2 regions of the Pseudolabrys taiwanensis genome follow, and region 1 is predicted to be linked to the other one. Evidence: riboswitches for the same ligand, from Rfam matches in the RefSeq annotation. Region 1 holds a riboswitch; the other holds the start of a gene.
The links. Region 1 has a riboswitch for thiamine pyrophosphate ahead of DW352_RS24110 (FAD-dependent oxidoreductase). Riboswitches for the same ligand answer to the same signal wherever they lie in the genome.
Positions count from the first base shown of each region.

Region 2: linked by a shared signal. The riboswitch ahead of thiM (hydroxyethylthiazole kinase) and the one ahead of DW352_RS24110 (FAD-dependent oxidoreductase) in region 1 are both predicted to bind thiamine pyrophosphate.

Region 1 is NZ_CP031417.1:5,057,045-5,064,234, reverse strand. It holds gene DW352_RS24115 (MBL fold metallo-hydrolase) at 953-1,771, opposite strand; TPP riboswitch at 1,906-1,999, shown strand; gene DW352_RS24110 (FAD-dependent oxidoreductase) at 1,990-3,000, shown strand; gene thiS (sulfur carrier protein ThiS) at 2,991-3,188, shown strand; gene DW352_RS24100 (thiazole synthase) at 3,332-4,114, shown strand; gene DW352_RS24095 (thiamine phosphate synthase) at 4,101-4,730, shown strand; gene thiC (phosphomethylpyrimidine synthase ThiC) at 4,809-6,848, shown strand.
Region 2 is NZ_CP031417.1:67,139-74,328, forward strand. It holds gene DW352_RS00265 (xanthine dehydrogenase family protein molybdopterin-binding subunit) at 1-285, shown strand, start outside; gene DW352_RS00270 (cytochrome c) at 356-1,240, opposite strand; gene DW352_RS00275 (c-type cytochrome) at 1,348-1,839, opposite strand; gene DW352_RS00280 (DMT family transporter) at 2,131-3,048, shown strand; gene DW352_RS00285 (Lrp/AsnC ligand binding domain-containing protein) at 3,158-3,397, opposite strand; TPP riboswitch at 3,575-3,681, shown strand; gene thiM (hydroxyethylthiazole kinase) at 3,669-4,451, shown strand; gene thiD (bifunctional hydroxymethylpyrimidine kinase/phosphomethylpyrimidine kinase) at 4,452-5,258, shown strand; gene DW352_RS00300 (LysR family transcriptional regulator) at 5,373-6,263, opposite strand; gene DW352_RS00305 (isocitrate lyase/PEP mutase family protein) at 6,355-7,190, shown strand, end outside.

The DNA.
Region 1 (7,190 bases):
CAATCATCCCGGGCGAGTGAGCGCAGCGAACGAGACCCGGGATTCAGTAACCCCTGTCCTCGTCATGCGGATAGACCCGGGTTACTGGATCCCCGCTTTCGCGGGGACGGCAGCAATGGCTGCCCCCACGAACATTTTCTCGCAGCACGACCCCTCCACCGTCATTGCCGGGCTTGACCCGGCAATCCATGACGGCGCGCAACACGGAATACACGTACGGCCTTGCCGTGCTGACTCTCATCATGGATGCCCGGGTCAAGCCCGGGCATGACGAAGTGCGTGGGGTGGCACTTTGTCCCCCACTGTCGTCCGGGCGAGTGAGCGCAGCGAACGAGACCTGGGATCCAGTAACCCCTGTCCTCGTCATGCGGATAGACCGGGGTTACTGGATCCCCGCTTCCGCGGGGATGACAGCAAGGAGCAGCCCACAAACATGGGCTCGCCGCCCCACCTCGCTGTCCGTGCAGCACCGCCTCTCCGCTGTCATTGCCGGGCTTGACCCGGCAATCCATGATGAAACGCCACACTGGATGGACGTACGGCTTTGCCGCGCTGAACCTCATCATGGATGCCCGGGTCAAGCCCGGGCATGACGAAGTGCTTGGGGTGGCACTTTGTCCCCCACTGTCGTCCGGGGCGAGTGAGCGCAGCGAACGAGACCTGGGATCCAGTAACCCCTGTCCTCGTCATGCGGATAGACCGGGGTTACTGGATCCCCGCTTTCGCGGGGATGACAGCAAGGAGCACCGCACAAATGGGCTCGCCGCCCCACCTCGCTGTCCGTGCAGCACCGCCCCTCCACCGTCATTGCCGGGCTTGACCCGGCAATCCATGATGAAACGCCACACTGGATGGACGTACGGCTTTGCCGCGCTGACTCTCATCATGGATGCCCGGGTCAAGCCCGGGCATGACGAAGTGCGCGTGGCTGAGCGAGATCAGACCCGGAAAGCTAATACCCCCTTCGGCCCTCGATCGCGTCGACGTAGCGCGCGACCGATTTCTCCAGCACCTGCTTGCCGTCCTTCTCGATCACGCGATCGAAGTAGTGGCCGTAGATAACGTCGAAGGCATACGGCGCGAGCGCGTTGCCGATCGCCTCGACCTCGCGCTTTGACAGCGGAATGAAGTTCGGGTAGCTGCGCATGAACGACACCCACAGGCGATCGGTGGTGATCGACAGAATATCGCCCGCGCAGGCAATGCCCTTGCCGCCGGCCGCGCCGGCATAATGCAGCACGGTGCCGCCGGGAAAATGCCCGCCGCAACGCACCAGCGTCACGCCGTCCCACAATTGCTTCGACTCGCCATCCCAATACTGGATGACGCTGTCGGGCCGCGACACCCATTCCTTGTCCGCTGCGTGCAGATAGACCGGGCAGTCGAAGGCGCGCGCCCAGTCGACCATCGACGTGTAGAAATGCGGATGCGAGATCGCCATTGCCTTAACGCCGCCGAGCGCCTTCACCAGCGTGACCGTCGCGTCATCCAAGAGCGAGATGCAGTCCCACAACACGTTGCCGCCGGGCGTCTGCACCAGCAGCGCGCGCTGGCCGATGGCGAAGGTCGGATGCGAACCTATGCCGATGATGCCCGGCGCGTATTGGCGGAAGCCGTTCATGCGGTCGATCTTCAGCGCGTCCATCGTCGTCCAGCCCTGGCCGCGCGGCGGCACGTATTGCCGCTCTTCGGTACAGATGCGGCAGGCGGCCGGCGGCTTGTCGCTCTCCGGGAATTGCGTGCCGCAGGCGGTGCAGATGAACAGAGGCATGGCTTTTCCTTGCGCTTCGTAAGGCCGTTGTGTGGGCTGTATTGTTCCGGCGCGGCGCCGAATTTGCAAACCGCATTGCAGCTCTGCGGCGGCCCCGGCCCGCATTGACTTCGTTTGGCACGGGTCTAAATTGGCGGCGTTCCGAGGGGTGCCCGGGTTCCGGGCTGAGAGAGTCCCTTTGAACCTGATCCGGGTCATGCCGGCGAAGGGACGGACGAATGCTTCAGGCACACGTTCAATCACTGCAATCGATCAACGTCATCGGCGCCGGTATCGCCGGTACCTGGCAGGCTTTGCTGTTTGCCAAAGCCGGCCGCGATGTCGCCGTCTACGAGCGCGACGATGCGGCAATGACGCACGGCACCTCGCATTGGGCCGGCGGCATGCTGGCGCCGCACGCCGAAAGCGAAGCGGCCGAGCCGGTGATCACGCGTCTCGGTTTGCGTTCGCTCGACCTCTGGCGCGAGATGCTGCCGGACCTACCGTTCAACGGCTCGCTGGTCGTCGCGCATGGCCGCGACCGCGCCGACTTTGAACGCTTTGCCAGACTAGCGTCGGGCCACGAGCGGCTCGGCGCATCGCAGATCGCGGCGCTCGAACCCGCGCTCGCCGGACGTTTCACCGATGCGTTGTTCTTTGCCGGCGAAGGCCATGTCGAGCCGCGGCGCGTGCTGCCGGCGTTGCACGCGAAGCTGCGCGACGCCGGCGTGCCGATCACCTTCGGCGTCGACGCGCGCCCCCGCGATCTCGACGGTCTCGTCGTCGACTGCCGCGGCATCGCGGCGCGCGATGTCTGCCCGACTTTGCGCGGGGTGAAAGGCGAGACCATCCTCATCGAAACCGCCGAGATCGCGCTGTCGCGCCCGGTGCGGCTCATCCATCCGCGCTGGTCGCTCTACATCATCCCGCGCGCCGACAACCGTTTCCTCATCGGCGCCACCAGCATCGAAGCCGAGGACGAGGGCGTCAGCGTGCGCGCGGCGCTCGAACTGCTGAGCGCCGCCTATGCGGTGCATCCGGCCTTCGCCGAAGCGCGCATCGTCGAGATCGGCGCCGGCTTGCGTCCCGCCTTCCCTGACAACCTGCCGCACGTGACCGTCGACAACAGCCGCATCACCGTGAACGGCCTCTACCGCCACGGCTTCCTGATCGCGCCGGCGGTGGCCGAAGCGACCGTCGCGCATGTCGCCGGCGCGGCCAGCGACACCGAGGTGATCCGATGCATGTGATCGTCAACGGCGAGCGCACCGAGGTCGCGGCGCGCGACGTGGCCGCGCTGCTGACCGAGATGGAATACGAGTTCACGCAGCTCGCCATCGCCGTGAACCGCAAGGTCGTGCCCAAGAAGCGCTGGGCCGAAACCGCGCTCGCCAGCGGCGACGAGATCGAGATCATCACGCCCAGGCAGGGAGGATAGTCCACCGTCATGTGTGATGTTTGCGGTCCCCCACACTCCGTTCGTCCCCGCGAAAGCGGGGACCCAGCTGTGAGTCAGCGCTGGATTCCCGCTTGCGCGGGAATGAACGGAGTATGACGCGAGCGCATAGGGAACGTAACGACATGGTTCAACTCTACGGAAAGCAATTCTCCTCCCGCATGCTGATCGGCACGGCGCTCTATCCGTCGCCGGCGATCATGCAGGCGGCGATCCGCGCCTCCGGCGCGGAGATCGTCACCGTGTCGCTGCGCCGCGAGACGGCGGGCGGCCGCGTCGGCAGCAATTTCTGGGAGCTGATCCGCGAGCTCGATGTCGCCGTGCTGCCGAACACCGCCGGCTGCCGCAGTGTGCAGGAAGCCGTGACCACCGCCGAGCTGGCGCGCGAATTATTCGACACGCCGTGGATCAAGCTCGAAGTCATCGGCGACGACGAGACCTTGCAGCCCGATCCGATCGCGCTCGTCGAAGCGGCCAGCATCCTGATCAAGGACGGCTTCGAGGTCTTCCCCTATTGCACCGAGGACCTGACCGTGGCGCAGCGCCTGCGCGATCTCGGCTGCAAGGTGATCATGCCCTGGGCGGCGCCGATCGGCTCGGCGCGCGGCATCGTCAACCGCGACGCGCTGAAGCTGATGCGCGCGCGCCTGCCCGACGTGACTTTGGTGATCGACGCCGGCCTCGGCGCGCCGTCGCATGCCGCCGAAGCGCTCGAGCTCGGCTATGATGCCGTGCTGCTCAACACCGCCGTCGCCAAGGCCGCCGATCCGGTCGCCATGGCACGCGCCTTCCGTCTTGCGGTCGACGCGGGCCGCACCGGTTACGAAGCCGGGCTGATGGGCCCGCGCGATTTTGCGTCTCCCTCAACCCCTGTCGTCGGGACCCCGTTCTGGCATGCCGTATCCTGATCGCTTCTATCCTGTCGTCGACAGCGTCGCCTGGGTCAGGCGCCTCGCCGGTCTCGGCGTCGGCACCATCCAGCTGCGCGCGAAGGACCTGACGCATGCGCAGGCCGTCGCGATGATCCGCGAGGCACTGGCCGCCGCCGGCAATGCCAAGCTCGTCGTCAACGATTACTGGCAGGCCGCGATCGACGCCGGCGCGCAGCATCTGCATCTCGGCCAGGAAGATCTCGTCGAAGCCGACATCGACGCGGTGCGCAAGGCCGGGCTGACGCTCGGCCTGTCGACGCATGACGAAGCCGAGCTCGACGTCGCCATGTGCCACGATCCCGATTACATCGCGCTCGGCCCGATCTATCCGACGACGCTCAAGGCGATGCGCTTCGGCCCGCAGGGGCTCGAGCGCATCGCGCAATGGAAACAGAGCATCGGTCTCACGCCGCTGGTCGCCATCGGCGGCATCACGCTCGAACGCGCGCCCGGCGTCTATGCCGCCGGCGCCGATTCCATCGCCGTCGTCTCCGACGTCACCCAGAACACCGATCCGGACGCGCGCGTGCGCGCCTGGCTCGCTCTCGAGATTTCTCCGTTCGTCCCCGCGCAAGCGGGGACCCAGTTGTGACTCACAACTGGATTCCCGCTTACGCGGGAATGAGCGGAGCGTGCGAATAGCCCTTCAAGGAATACGAGGAGAACCATCATGAACAAGCCCGTTGCCCCCGCCGATCTCGCCACGCCGAAGGTCACCACCGGTCCCCTGTCCGCCTCGCGCAAGGTCTATTCCATCCCGGAGGCCGCGCCGGACCTGCGCGTGCCGATCCGCGAGATCATCCTCTCCCCCGAGGCCAAAGAGCCGAACCTGCCGGTCTACGACACCACCGGCCCCTACACCGACAACGACGTCGCCATCGACGTCGAGAAGGGCCTCAAGCGCACGCGCATCGAATGGGTGAAGGAGCGCGGCGGCGTCGAGGAATATGAGGGCCGGCCGATCAAGCCGGTCGATAACGGCAATGTCACCGGCAAGCACCTCGCGCGCAACTTCCCCAACACGCCGAAGCCGTGGCGCGCCTTGGACGGCAAGCCGGTCACGCAATACGAATTCGCCCGCGCCGGCATCGTCACCAAGGAAATGATCTACGTCGCCGAGCGCGAGAACCTCGGCCGCAAGAAGATGCTCGACCGCGCGCAGGCCGCGATCGCCGACGGCGAGAGCTTCGGCGCCAACGTGCCGGCCTTCATCACGCCGGAATTCGTGCGCGACGAGATCGCGCGCGGCCGCGCCATCATCCCGTCCAACATCAACCACGCCGAACTCGAGCCGATGATCATCGGCCGCAACTTCCTGGTGAAGATCAACGCCAACATCGGCAACTCGGCCGTCACCTCCTCGGTCGAAGAGGAAGTCGAGAAGATGGTGTGGGCGATCCGCTGGGGCGCCGACACGGTGATGGACCTGTCGACCGGCCGCAACATCCACAACACGCGCGAATGGATCCTGCGCAACTCGCCGGTGCCGATCGGCACCGTGCCGATCTACCAGGCGCTGGAGAAGGTCGACGGCGATCCGGTCAAGCTCGACTGGGAAGTCTACAAGGACACGCTGATCGAGCAGTGCGAACAGGGCGTCGATTACTTCACCATCCACGCCGGCGTGCGGCTCGCTTACGTGCCGCTGACCGCCAACCGCGTCACCGGCATCGTCTCGCGCGGCGGCTCGATCATGGCCAAGTGGTGCCTGTCGCGGCACAAAGAGAGCTTCCTCTACGAGCGCTTCGAGGAAATCTGCGACATCATGCGCAAATATGATGTGTCGTTCTCGCTCGGCGACGGCTTGCGCCCCGGCTCACAAGCGGATGCAAATGACCGCGCGCAGTTCGCCGAACTGGAAACGCTCGGCGAGCTGACGCAGATCGCCTGGAAGAAAGGCTGCCAGGTGATGATCGAAGGCCCCGGCCACGTGCCGATGCACAAGATCAAGATCAACATGGACAAGCAGCTCAAGGAGTGCGGCGAGGCGCCGTTCTACACGCTCGGGCCGCTGACCACCGACATCGCGCCGGGCTACGACCACATCACCTCCGGCATCGGCGCCGCCATGATCGGCTGGTTCGGCTGCGCCATGCTCTGCTATGTGACGCCGAAGGAGCATCTCGGCCTGCCCGACCGCGACGACGTCAAGGAAGGCGTCATCACCTACAAGATCGCGGCGCACGCCGCCGACCTCGCCAAGGGCCACCCCGCCGCGCAACTGCGCGACGACGCGCTCAGCCGCGCGCGCTTCGACTTCCGCTGGGAGGACCAGTTCAACCTCGGCCTCGATCCCGACACCGCGCGCGAATATCACGACGAGACGCTGCCGAAGGAAGCGCACAAGGTGGCGCACTTCTGCTCGATGTGCGGCCCGAAGTTCTGCTCGATGAAGATCACGGCCGATGTGCGCGAGTACGCGGCGTCATTGGGCAACAATGAGCAACGCGCACTGGGCCTCGACTCCCCTCCCCCCGCGAGCAACGCGAGTGGCGGGGAGGGGTCGGGGTTGGGGTTGGGGGGCCTCTCTGCGGCGGACGCGGCGCGCGGCATGGCGGAGATGAGCGACAAGTTCAACGCCATGGGCCAGCAGGTCTACATCGACGCCGATAAGGTCGGGGCGACGAAGGCGACGGCCTCGTCGTCGGAGGCGGAGCATCATGCCAAGAATGCGGGATTGGTGAAGGAGAGCAATAGGGCGTTGTCGTAAGAGGACGCACTCCCCTCTCCGTTCGTCCCCGCGAAAGCGGGGACCCAGTGCTGGATTCCCGCTTGCGCGGGAATGAGCGGAGCAGCGCTCAGACTCCCTACGTCATGGCCGGGCTTGTCCCGGCCATCCACGTGTTATCGTTCGATTCGTAGGGCGGGTTAGCCAAAGGCGTAACCCGCCTTTTCTTTACGCGCCGCGCTCGGCCGGCTGGGCAACAAAGAGAACGTGGCGAGCACGCGACGAGAACGCAGGGTTGGTGAAGGAGAGCAATAGGGCGTTGTAAATTGGCGCCCGGCCATGCGCACACCCACACTCTACAAGAGCGGGCAACACCCCGCCTTT
Region 2 (7,190 bases), 600 kb from region 1:
AAGGGCTCGGGGCAGCTCGTGTCCGCCTCGTTCATGGATTACGCCATGCCGCATGCGCAAGACGCGCCGGACTTCGTGTTCGAGACGCGCAACGTGCCGTGCAAGACCAATCCGCTCGGCGTCAAGGGCGCGGGCGAGGCCGGCGCCATCGGTTCATGTCCGGCGGTCATGAATGCGGTCATCGACGCGCTCGACCGCGCCTACGGCATCCGCGCCATCGACATGCCGGCGACGCCGGTGAAGATCTGGACCGCGATCCAACAGGCCAGGCAAAAGGCGGCGTGACGCACTACGGCGCGGCGCACCTACCTTTCCCCGCGGGCATGACGGAGCAAGGTGCGGGGCATAGCCCGGACTACTGCGCCTTCTTCGTCACCGTCGTCGGCTGCGCCGGCAGTGCCTTCAGATAGGCCGCGATCGCCTCGCGGTCCTGCGGCGTCAAGCGGCTGGTGCTGTTGCGCACGACCTCGCCCATCTCGCCGCCGACGGTGCCGCCTTGCGGCAGGTCGCCGGTCGCGAGCAGGTCGGCGATGTCGGCGGCGCTCCAGTCGGCAAGGCCGCTCTTGTCCGGCGTGAGGTTGCCGGCGACGAGGTCGCCGACCGGCATGCGCGCGCCCGAGAGCCAATGGTCACGCTCGACCGCGCCGAACGCGTTGCGCGGCGTATGGCATTCGCCGCAATGCGTGAGCGCCTCAACGATGTAGGCGCCGCGGTTCCAGGTCATGTCCTTATCCGGGACTTGCTTGTATTCGCCGGCCGTGAAGTAGAGCCACTTCCACGGCGCGAGCGTGGCACGTATCGAGAAGGGAAAGCGCAGCTCGTGCGGGCGGCTCGGTTTGTTAGAGGGCGGCACGGTCTTGAGATAAGCGCGCAAGTCCGCGACGTCCTGCGCCGACATCTTGGTGTAGGCCGTATAGGGAAACACCGGATAGAGATGCTGGCCGGACGGCGACACGCCCTCGCGCAGCGCGCGCGCGAACTCGGCATCCGACCAGCGGCCGATGCCATGCTCGGGATCGGGCGTGATGTTCGGCGCATAGAAGGTGCCGAACGGCGTCTTCAGCGCGGGGCCACCGGCGAGCGCCGGGCCGCCTGGCTCGGTGTGGCAGGCGTAGCAGCCGGCGGCATCGAAGATGTATTTGCCCCGCTCGGCCGACAGCGGCGGCTGTTGTGCGTGCGCCGTGGCGGTGAAGGCGGCCACGGCGCAGACGACGCTAAGAAGGCGGCCCGTCGTGGTCATCGCGTCCGCTTTGCACTGAGCCGCCGCGTACGAGAGTGCCCTCTCCCCGCGGGGGAGAGGGCGTCAGCCGTGTGCGAGGCGCCGCTTCGTCCCGGCTCAACCACGCCTCATTCCTCGAAACGGAACTTGCCGCCGCTCTTCTTCGGCCCGCCGTGGCAGGCGCCGCACGCCTCGGCGACCTTCGGCCACTGCGCCTTCACGGCCTCGACGTTGCCGCTCTTGGCGGCCTCGCCGATGGCGGTGGTGGCGGCGATCAGGTCGCTCGTGGCTTTGTCGAACTCGGCGCGCTGGCTCCAGATTTCCGGCTTGGCCCGCGTGGTCGGCACCGCCTCGCGGCCGCTGCCCGGCGGGAACAGCGTGGCGAACTTTTTCAGCGCATCGACGGCCCCGGCGGCCTTGGTCGCCACCGCGGCGACATCGGTGCTGTTGCCGCGCGCCACCTGCGAGATGTCGCGATAATAGTTGGGCCAGAGGTGGTCCATAATGTCCTCGCGCGCCTTGGCCACCTCGGCCGGCGTCTGCGCCCAGGATACGGAGATCGCAGTGGAGAACGCAGCCACGGTTCCGGCAAGCGCCAGCGCTGAGACGATTCGGATCATCAAGTGAACCTCCGGGGTTTCAGTCGGATCATGGATGGCTGCGGAACAAGGCGGCCCGCGCTCTCACCGCATAGTCGCAGGCGCGACGCGCGCGGCAAGGCGGCATTGTCCCGCATCTGCACAAAATCCCGTGAAAGTGGTGCGACAATGGCCTCCGGCCCGATCCTCGTGCCCGGGGCTCCGGCAATGGCGCCGGACGCGCACCACCCATGTGCCGAGAATAACCCCGCAGACAGGCGCATTATTCGCGGCTAGTTATGGCAATGCTCCCGCCGCCGGGATTCGAGGGGAATGTTTCTATTCAAGGCCATCGGCCTCAAGCTGTTTTCCGCGCTTCTGTTCGCCATGATGTCGGCCCTGGTGCGACAGCTGGGTGACGTCGCCCCGGTCGGCCAACTCGTCTTCTTCCGTTCCGCCTGCGCCATCCCGCCGGTGCTGCTCATCTACGCGCTGCGCGGCGAGCTGATGGCGACGCTCTATACCAAGCGTCCTTTGGGGCAGCTCGGCCGCGGCCTGCTCAGCATCTGCGGCATGTTCTCCAACTTCTCGTCGCTGACGCGTCTGCCGCTCGCCGACGCGACGGCGCTCGGCTTCGCCTCGCCCTTGATCACGGTGGCGCTTGCGGCCGTGATCCTCAAGGAGAAGGTGCGTTTCTTCCGCTGGGCCGCTGTCATGGTCGGATTCGTCGGCGTCATCGTGATGCTGATCCCGCATCTCGACGTGAGCCATTACGCGGGCGTTGCCGGCGCGACCGCGGCCGCGGGCGCGGCCTTCGCCATCTTCTCGGCCTTCTGCAATGCCGGCACCGTCATCCAGACGCGCCGCCTCACGCAAAGCGAGACCACGTCATCGATCGTGTTCTATTTCTCGCTCGCCACGACCTGCGCCGGCGCGGTGACTTTGCCTTTCGCCTGGTACACGCCGACGATGTCGGAGCTGTTGATGCTGATCTCGCTCGGCGTGCTCGGCGGCCTCGCGCACATCTTTCTCACCGAGAGCTACCGTTACGCCGCCGCCTCGGTGATCGCGCCGTTCGATTATTCGTCGCTCTTGTGGGCGGTGCTGCTCGGCTACTGGATGTTCGGCGAACTGCCGCAGGCGCTGGTCTATCTCGGCTCGGCCATCGTTGTTTGTGCCGGCCTGTTCGTGATCTTCCGCGAGCGTCAGCTCGAGATGAGGCGACGCGCGGAAGCAGGGCTGGAGCCGTAGGGTGTGCAAAGGCGCGTTTTTAACGCGCCGTGCGCACGCTCAGCGTTTTTGGCAGAGGCTGACGTGGGCACGGCGCGATCGCGCCTTTGCCCACCCTACAAACAGCCGGTTACCGAAACGCCTTGAAGGTGATGATGGTGTGGGTGTCCTTGATGCCGGGGATCACCTGCACCTTCTCATTCACGAAATGGCCGATGTCGGTATTGGCGTCGACATAAAACTTCACCAACAGATCGTAGTCGCCGGCGGTGGAATAGATCTCGGACGCGATTTCGGCTTCGGCGAGCGCATTGGCGACCTGATACGACTTGCCGAGGTCGCACTTGATCTGAACGAAGAAGGGGGTCATTCCGAAGCCTCCGCCCGATCGCGGGACCGCCCCGGATCGGCTTGATGAAGTTTGCCGCGTCGCGGCTGATTTAACCGCAATCCAGCAAAAACGCGACTGTCTGGCAAGGCGCGCGGCTCCGGAGTGGCGGCCGCGCAGGACTTGCCTTGGCGCCCGCCGGGGAATAGGTAACCCGCCAGCAATCTCGTGGGGTGTCCGGCTTGCCGGGCTGAGAGGCTGAGTGGCCAACCCAACGAACCTGATCCGGGTCATGCCGGCGGAGGGATTTGAGATGCACCTGCCCGAAACTGCGATGCGCGATGCCGTGCCGGAAATGGCCGGTGCCCTGTTGGCGCAATTGCGCGCGCGCGCGCCGCGCGTGCATTGCATCACCAACGCGGTCGCTCAGAACTTCACCGCCAATGCGCTGCTTGCCGCCGGCTGCGTGCCGTCGATGACCTTGTCGGCCGACGAAATCGGCGGCTTCGTGGCCTCCGCGCACGGCCTGCTGGTCAATCTCGGCACCTTGGATGCCGAACGGCGGGCGGCGACGTCGATCGCTGTCGCCGCCGCGCATCAACACAAGCTGCCCTGGGTGCTCGATCCCGTGTTCGTCGACCGCAGCCCGGGCCGGCTTGCCTTTGCGCGTAACTTGGTCGCGCGCGGCCCGCGCGTGGTGCGGCTCAATCATCGCGAGTTCGAAGCGCTCGCCGATACCGCGGCAAAGCGCGAGAACGTGATGGCCTATGCCCGTGAGACGCGCACCATCGTCGCCATGTCCGGCGCGACCGATCTCATCACCGACGGTACACGCGCGGTCGGCATCGGCAACGGCCATATGTTCATGGCCAAGGTCACCGCCATGGGCTGCGCCGGTTCGGCCCTGGTCGGCGGCTTCCTCGCCGTCGAGCCGGACGCGCTGCGCGCGGCGGCCGCGGCGCTGCTGATGCTGGGCGTCGCCGGCGAACTGGCGGTGCGGCAGGCTCAAGGGCCTGGCAGTTTCGCGGCGGCGATCCTCGATGCGCTCAACACGCTCGACGCGCCGACCCTCATCGCTCATGCAAAGGTCGTCTGAATGACCACGGCAATCGCGCTCACCATCGCCGGCTCGGATAGCGGCGGCGGCGCCGGCATCCAGGCGGACCTGAAGACCTTCGCCGCGCTCGGCGTCTATGGTGCTTCCGTTATCGCCGCGCTGACCGCGCAGAATACCAAGGGCGTGACCGCGATCCACGACGTTCCGTCGAGTTTCATCACCGCGCAGATCGATGCGGTGTTCGCCGACCTCGACATCCGCGCCGTCAAGATCGGCATGCTGTCGCAAGTCGGCGCCATCGAAGCGGTGGCCACGGGTCTCGACCGCCACGCGGCGCAGAACATCGTGCTCGATCCGGTGATGGTCGCGACGTCCGGCGACCGGCTGCTTGCCGCGAACGCCGTCGCCGCGGTGCGCAAGCGGCTCATTCCGCGCGCGCTGGTGATCACGCCCAATCTGCCGGAAGCGGCGGCGCTGCTCGATCAGCCCGTCGCGCACGATGAAGCCGGCATGGAAGCGCAGGGCCGCGCGCTGCTCGCGCTCGGCACGCAAGCGGTGTTGATCAAAGGTGGCCACGGCAACGCGCCCGAAAGCGTCGATCTGCTTGTCACGGCGGAGGGCGTGACGCGGCTCGCCGCGCCGCGCATCGCGACGCAGAACACGCACGGCACCGGCTGCACGTTGTCGTCCGCCATCGCCGCGGAGCTCGCCAAGGGCCGCGATCTCTTCGCCGCCGTGCGCGAGGCCAAGGACTACGTCACCGACGCCATCGCCGCCGCCGACACTTTGCAGGTCGGTCACGGCCACGGTCCGCTGCATCACTTCCACGCGTTCTGGAAGAGCTGATGTCCGTGTAGCCGGGTGAAGCCAAGCGAAACCCGGGGTCGCGTTGCAATCTTGGAAGTCTCATCCCGGATTTCGCTACGCTCATCCGGACTACAAGCGACGAGCCGGATCATCTCACCCCGCGCGAAACGATAGCGCGGTATCGACGAGATTGCGCAGGGCATTCGAGCGCTCGGACTGCACGTAAGCAATGCCGAGCTGTGCGCTTATATCGACATCGGTGAGTTTGACGAAGGCGACGCTTTCCGGCCGCACATGCCGCATGCGCGCGGGCACGATGGCGATGCCGACCGAGGCCGCCACCAGATTGATGGTCGAAGAAAGTTGCGGCGCCTGCTGTACGATGCGCGGCTCGAATCCGGCGTGGCGGCAGGCGGCGACCACGGCATCGGAGAGGCCGGTGCCCTGGCGCCGCGCATAGCCGATGAAGCTCTCGCGGGCCAGCGCCTTAATTCTCGTCGACTTCCTGCCGGCGAGGGGGTGGCCGAGCGGCACGGCCACCATCATCGCGTCGCTCGCCAGCGTCTCGTACTCGATTGGGCTGCCGACGGGAACGGGCGGACGAATGAAGCCGGCATCCAGTTGCCCGTTGCGCAGCCGCTCCACCTGGATTTCGGTGTGCGCTTCCTCGAGCTCGAGTTCGACGTTCGGCCACTGCACGCGGAAGGCGGCGAAGGTCTTCGTCAGCACCGGACTGAAGGAGGCCGACTCGGTAAAGCCGACGCGCAGGCGCCCGACATTGCCGCCAGCGACCTGACGCACGAGCAAAGTCGCGCGCTCCACATGATCGAGGATCGAAGTCGTTTCGGCGAGGAAGGCGCGACCGGCCTCGGTGAGCACGACGCCACGCCCGGCGCGGGCGAACAGCTTCACGCCGAGTTCGGCCTCCAGCGCCTTGATCTGCTGCGTCAGCGGTGGCTGGGCGATGCCCAACCGGGCGGCGGCACGATGGATGTGCATTTCCTCGGCGGCGACACGGAAATAACGCAGGTGCCTGAGTTCCATTTGATATTCATAAAATATCAAAAACATAAAAACAATATATTGGATGTGATCTGTCGCTGGGGTCATGCTTGCGCAGCAAAGTCGGAACGCCATGGCCCAAGACCACATCGATACCCTGCGTAAGCTCGTCGCCGCCAAACGCGGCATCCTCATGCCCGGCGCCGCCAATGCGCTGTCGGCGCGCATCATCGCCGATCTCGGCTTCGAAGCGCTGTATCTGACCGGCGCCGGCTTGACCAACATGCATCTCGGTCTGCCGGACTATGCGTTCATGGATCTGACGCAGCTCGCCGAGCACACGATGGCGATCCGCGGCATCACCGACCTGCCGCTCGTCGTCGACGCCGACACCGGCTTCGGCAACGCGCTCAATGTCGGCCGCACGGTGGTGACGCTCGAGCGCGCCGGCGCCAGCGCGATCCAGATCGAAGATCAGGTGATGCCGAAGCGTTGCGGTCATTTCGACGGGCAGGAGGTGATCCCCGCCACGGAGATGGTCGGCAAGATCAAGGCGGCGGTCGACGCGCGGCGCGACGGCGTGCTGATCGTCGCACGCACGGACGCGCGTTCGGCGGAAGGCTTCGAGGCGGCGATCGAGCGCGGCCACAAATACATCGAAGCCGGCGCCGACATCCTGTTCGTCGAAGCGCCGAAAAGCGCGGACGAGCTGCGCCGCATTCCGCAACGGCTGCCGACGCCGCACATCTTGAACATGGTCATCGGCGGCAAGACGCCGATCACCGACGCCAAAATGGCCGGCGAGATGGGCTTTCATCTCGTGCTCTATGCCAATGTCGCCCTGCAGGGCGCGATCAAGGGCATGCAGGCGGCGCTCGGGGCGTTGCGCGAGCGCGGCGCCGTCGACGAAGCGCTCGGCCTCACCGCGACCTTCGCCGAGCGCCAGCGGCTCGTCGGCAAACCACACTT